2 regions of the Melissospora conviva genome follow, and region 1 is predicted to be linked to the other one. Evidence: predicted binding sites of a transcription regulator. Region 1 holds the regulator's gene; the other holds the start of a gene.
What was found. The regulator HrcA, encoded in region 1, represses chaperone genes, less so after heat shock. The targets are predictions, from matches to a motif close to GGTTNGCACNCTCNNNNNGAGNGTGCNAACC.

Region 1 (3,001 bases):
ACCTCGACGGCCTCTTCGCTGTCGAGCGTCTTGATGGTCAGCCGGGTGCCGAGCGCGGCGGCGGTCATCGGGACGGTGACCCGGCAGTGCAGGTCGTCGCCCTTGCGCGAGTAGACGTCGTGCGGCCGCTCGTGGATCTCCACGTAGAGGTCGCCGGGGGTGCCGCCACCGGGGCCGACCTCGCCCTGCTGGGCCAGGCGGATGCGCATGCCGTCCTCGACACCGGCCGGGATCTTGACCGTCAGCGAACGCCGGGTGCGGACCCGGCCGTCACCGGCGCAGGTCCCGCAGGGGTTCGGGATGGTGCTGCCGTGGCCGGAGCAGACGGTGCAGGGGCGGGCGGTCATCACCTGGCCGAGGAAGGTGCGCTGCACCGACTGGACCTCACCGCGCCCGCCGCAGGCGTCACAGGTCGCCGGGTGGGTACCGGCGGCCGTGCCGGCGCCGCTGCAGGTGGTGCAGAGCACGGCGGTGTCGACCGTGATCGGCGCCTCCACCCCGAAGGCGGTCTCGTTGAGGTCCAGCTCAAGCCGGATGATCGCGTCGGAGCCGGGCCGGGTACGCGGGCGCGGGCCTCGCCCGGCGCCGCCACCGGCGCCGCCGAAGAAGGCGTCCATGATGTCCTGGAATCCGACGAACGGGCCGGCGCCGCCGGGGGCGCCGCCACCGCCGGGGGCGAGTGGGTCACCCCCGAGGTCGACGATCTGCCGCTTCTGGTCGTCGGAGAGGACCTCGTACGCGGCGTTGATCTCCTTGAACTTCTCCTGGGCCTCCGGATCCGGATTCACGTCCGGGTGGTACTGGCGGGCCAGCTTGCGGTAGGCGCGCTTGATCTCGTCGTCGGAGGCTCCCCGGCTGACGCCGAGAATTCCGTAGTAGTCCCTGGCCACTGCGTTCGGTGTCCCCATCGTCTGTGTCGCTTGACGTTCGCCGGTCCTCGGGCCGGTTGCCCCTGGTCAGTTCTGTGCGAGCAGCTCGCCGACGTAGCGTGCCACGGCCCGCACGGTGGCGATCGTCCCGGGGTAATCCATCCGGGTCGGGCCGAGCACCCCCAGCCCGCCGACGATGGTGCTGCCGGGGCCGTACCCGGCGCTCACCACCGACGTCGCCCGCAGGTTGTCGATCTCGTTCTCGTCGCCGATGCGTACCCGGGTCGCGCTCGGTTCGGTCTCGCCGATCAGCTTGAGGAGCACGACCTCCTCCTCGAGCGCCTCGAGGACCGGCCGAAGCGAACCCTGGAAGTCAAGGAGACCACCCCGGGTCAGGTTAGCGGTGCCGGCCAGCGCGATTCGTTCCTCGTGTCGCTCGACCAGCGTCTCCAGCAGCACGGTGGCCAGGCAGGTCATCGCCCCGCGCAGCAGCGGTGACGCCTCCTCGACCAGCGTCTGCACCAGCGGCGGGGTGTCGGAGAGCTTCTTGCCGCAGAGCTTCTCGTTGACCAGCCGCCGCAGCTCGGTGACGTCCTCACCCGGGGTCGGGCCGGGCATCTCCACCAGCCGCTGCTCGACCCGGCCGGTGTCGGTGATCATCACCAGCATCAGCCGGGTGGTGGAGATCGGCACCAGCTCCAGGTGGCGTACGGCGGAACGGGCCAGGCTGGGGTACTGCACCACCGCGACCTGGCGGGTCAGCTGCGCGAGCAGTCGGACGGTGCGGTGCACGACGTCGTCGAGGTCGACGGCGCCGGCCATGAAGCGCTCGATCGCCCGCCGTTCGGCGGGCGAGAGGGGCTTGATCCGGGAGAGCCGGTCAACGAAGAGGCGGTAGCCGCGGTCGGTGGGGACCCGGCCGGCGCTGGTGTGCGGCTGCCGGATGAAGCCCTCTTCCTCCAGCACCGCCATGTCGTTGCGCACCGTGGCCGGCGAGACGCCGAGCTGGTGCCGCTCGACCAGGGCCCTGCTGCCGACCGGCTCCTGGGTGGCGACGTAGTCCTCGACGATCGCCCGCAGCACGTCGAGTTTGCGTTCGTCGAGACTCATCCCTCCCCCTTTGCGGTGACGACAGTCGAAGGTGCTGCCCCGGCAGCGGGCCCGGTGCGCGGCCACTGCCGCGGCGAGCACGCGAACCGCTGCCAGGCCGGGCGGCGACCGGATCGGCCGACCTCACGCCCTGCTGGCACTCGACTGTAGCGAGTGCCAGTGTACGTCGCGCGGGGCCGGAGCGCGATGATCAACCCGAGGTGGCGCCCGGGGCGCCGGCGCGCCTGCTCAGCGCCGGCGGTGACCGAGCTGTCGGATCGCAGTGTCGCCGTCTCGCCGGTTGCGCCTCGGCCCTACCGTTGAGGCTATGACCGATTTCCCGCCGCAACACGGATCGGACCGGCCCGATCCCACCTCTCCCCCGCCGCAGGGGCAGAACCCTCCCTACGGCTCGCCGACCTCCGGCGGCGGGCAACCCGGCGCCTACGACCAGCAGCCGGGCGAGTACGGCCAGCAGCCCGGCGCGTACGGCCAGCCCGGCGGCTACGAGCAGCCCGGCGGATACGGCCAGCCCGGCGGGTACGGCCAGCCCGGCGGTTATCCTCCGCCGGCCGGTGGGGGTTACCCGCCCTACGGCGGCCAGCCCGGCTATCCCACCGCCCCGCCGCCGCCCGGATACCCGAGCAACGACGACAAGACCTGGGCGCTGATCGCGCACTTCGGCGGGGCCGGCGGGGCCCTGCTCGGCAGCGGCGGGCTCGGCTGGCTCGCCCCGCTGATCGCCATGGTCTCCAAGGGGCCGCAGTCGCCGGTGGTCCGGGCGCACGCCGTCGCCGCGCTCAACTTCCAGATCACCTGGACGATCGTCACGATCGTCGCCGCGGTGATCGCCGTGATCACCTGCGGAGTGCTCTTCTTCCTCCCGATGATCAGCATTCTGATCCCGATCATCTTCGGCATCATCGGCGGCGTGAAGGCCACCGAGGGAGTGCTCTACCAGTACCCGATGAGCTACGCGTTCGTGAAGTGACCCACCCGTCCCGTCGGCAGCGCCCCGCCCCGCGGCGGTGCCGCCGGCGGGC
Region 2 (3,001 bases), on a different contig from region 1:
GCCGACCTCCTCGCTGATGACCTGGCCACCGGTGAGGATGGCGATGTCGGCGAGCATGGCCTTGCGACGGTCACCGAAGCCCGGCGCCTTGACGGCGACCGACTTGAAGGTGCCGCGGACCTTGTTCACGACCAGGGTCGCCAGGGCCTCGCCCTCGACGTCCTCGGCGATGATCACCAGCGGCTTGCCCGACTGCATGACCTTCTCGAGGACCGGCAGGATGTCCTTGACGGTCGAGATCTTGCTGTTCGCGATCAGGATGTAGGGGTCGTCGAAGACGGCCTCCATACGCTCCGGGTCGGTCATGAAGTAGGCCGAGATGTAGCCCTTGTCGAAGCGCATGCCCTCGGTGAGCTCAAGCTCCAGACCGAAGGTGTTGCTCTCCTCGACAGTGATGACGCCTTCCTTGCCGACCTTGTCCATCGCCTCGGCGATGATCTCGCCGACGCTGCTGTCACCAGCGGAGATGGAGGCGGTGGAGGCGATCTGCTCCTTGGTCTCAACGTCCTTGGCGAGCTTGTGCAGCTCCTCCGAGACGCTCGCGACGGCGGCCTCGATGCCCCGCTTCAGGGCCATCGGGTTCGCGCCGGCCGCGACGTTGCGCAGGCCCTCGCGGACCAGAGCCTGGGCCAGGACGGTCGCCGTCGTCGTGCCGTCACCGGCAACGTCGTCGGTCTTCTTGGCGACCTCCTTGACCAGCTCAGCGCCGATCTTCTCGTACGGGTCCTCGAGCTCGATCTCCTTGGCGATGCTCACACCATCGTTGGTGATGGTGGGGGCACCCCACTTCTTCTCGAGCACGACGTTGCGGCCCTTCGGGCCGAGCGTCACCTTTACGGCGTCAGCGAGCTGGTTCATGCCCCGCTCGAGGCCGCGGCGCGCCTCTTCGTCGAACGCGATCATCTTGGCCATACGGTGTTGTCCTCCTGGACACTCACGGCATTCGGACCTGCCGGCCCGGATGTGCCGCCTGCTTACGCCCTTGGGACGTCTCTGTCTCGCGACAGGGACATCCGTCGGCCGGGCGGACAGCCCGCGACGACCGGCCCCGTACCGCCCACCGTGGGATGGACGACCGTGGCCCTACCGCCCCGACCATTGGCACTCGCACACCGCGAGTGCCAATCACTGTTTAGCACTCTGGCATGCCGAGTGCAAGCGCAACCGGCGAGCATGCGGCGAGTTCGACGGCGAGTCGGAGACTGTTCACGCACGAGAAGCGGGGCCCGCCGCGAGCCGGCGCCGACCCGGGAGAAGCGCCTGGGGCCGGGAGGGCGCGAGGCCAGAGCCGGCGCGGAGGCCACGCGGCCGGAGCCGGCGCGGAGGGCGCGAGGCCGGAGGGGCCGGCCGGGAACGTCACCGGCGCTGACGGCGGGCGCACCAGGGGGCCGCAATCGAAGGAGCGGCCAGAGCCGCCGGGGCCGCTGCCGCACCGTCCCTGGCGACGGCGCGGCAGCGAGCGGCTACGGCGAGCGGCGCTCACCGCTCGGCGGACGGGAAGATCTCGAAAGACCGATCGTCGCGTCCCGAGGGGTTACCGGGAGCGGTGAACGAAAAGGGACGGGATCAGGCGACGATTCGCACCTGCTCCGCCTGCGGCCCCTTCTGCCCCTGGCCGATCTCGAACTCGACTCGCTGGCCGTCGTCGAGAGCCTTGTAGCCGTCCATCTCAATCGCCGTGAAGTGGACGAAAACGTCCTGCCCACCATCGACGGCGATGAAACCATAGCCCTTTTCGCTGTTGAACCACTTGACGGTGCCTTGCGCCACGGTGCACTTCCTCACTCAGCCGCTGCTGTTGCACTCCGACTCTCCGGGCAGCGCGAATACCGCCCGGCTGCGCCGTGTACGCAGCGGCGATCACCGATGCGTAATGGCGACAGAAATCGCACGGTACACGAGCCGTCACTCAACCGCACTACCCGAAAACGACGACCGCGAGCGGTGCACAGGCCATTCCGCATCGTCGCCTGTCGCTGCCGTACGGAATGTGACAGTCGGGCGCGGCGGCGGCTGTTCCACTGTGCACGCGACAGCCCGCGGCGACCGGCGCAGCCGCCCCGCTGAATGCCGTTCCCGGCGGGAGAACCCGGCTGCCGCCGCCTGGTCACGCGCCTGCAGCCGGCCGGAGCTGATGCTGGAGGTGGTCGTCGGCAACCACCGGGCGCCCGCGGGCGGGTTCCGCTTCGGCGCGAAGCGGAACCCGCGGCCGCTCAGCTGTGGCGGCGGCTCTGCACGACGCGGAACCGGTTGGCGACGTACGCGCCGTCGGTGAGGGCGGCGTTCGCCGCCGGGTTGGCCCCGCTGGCGTGGAAGTCGGAGAAGGCCGCCGACTGGTTGACGAAGACGCCACCGGTGAGGTTGCAGGACAGGTGCACCCCGACATCGATCGCGGCGCTCTCCATCGCGTCGAGGACCTTCTCGTCGGTGGAGTAGACGGCCGCGGTCAGCGCCCCCTTGCGTCCGACGGTCTCCCGGAAGATCCGCAGGCTCTCCTCGGTGGAGCCGGTCGCGACCGCGAAGGAGATCGGCCCGAACCACTCCCGGCCGTACGTCTGCACGTCCTCGGCAGCGAGCCGGACGACGGTGGGGGTACGCACCACGGCCTCGGGGTAGGCCGGGTGCTCCACCGTCCGCGACGGCAGCACCGCCGTACCGGCGCGGGTCACGGCATTGAGGCGGTCGAGCACGCCGTCGTTGACGATGGCGCCGGTGAACTCCACGCCGCGCGCCGGATCGGCGGTGAGCTTGCCGACCGCGGCGGCGATCCCCCCGGTCACCTCGTCGAAGCTCTTGTGGCCCTGCTCGGTGGCGATGCCGTCGGCCGGGATGAGGAGGTTCTGCGGGGTGGTGCACATCTGCCCGCTGTAGAGCGTCAGCGAGAACGCGATGTTGCGGCACATGCCGGCGAAGTCGTCGGTGGAGTCGACGACGATCGTATTGACCCCGGCCTTCTCGGTGTAGACCGATGCCTGCCGGGCGTGCGCCTCGAGCCAGTCGC

Region 2: a site for HrcA is predicted at 1,097-1,127, ahead of groL (chaperonin GroEL). Genes of this name have one in related genera too.

The regions. Positions count from the first base shown of each region.
Region 1 covers NZ_JBLLDT010000010.1:52,072-55,072, reverse strand. Annotated here, with positions in the region: gene dnaJ (molecular chaperone DnaJ) at 1-890, opposite strand, end outside; gene hrcA (heat-inducible transcriptional repressor HrcA) at 957-1,979, opposite strand; gene ACK8GG_RS19600 (DUF4870 domain-containing protein) at 2,287-2,949, shown strand.
Region 2 covers NZ_JBLLDT010000004.1:167,875-170,875, reverse strand. Annotated here, with positions in the region: gene groL (chaperonin GroEL) at 1-912, opposite strand, end outside; gene ACK8GG_RS12150 (cold-shock protein) at 1,567-1,770, opposite strand; partial or broken gene ACK8GG_RS12145 (hypothetical protein) at 2,093-2,275, shown strand; gene paaN (phenylacetic acid degradation protein PaaN) at 2,214-3,001, opposite strand, start outside.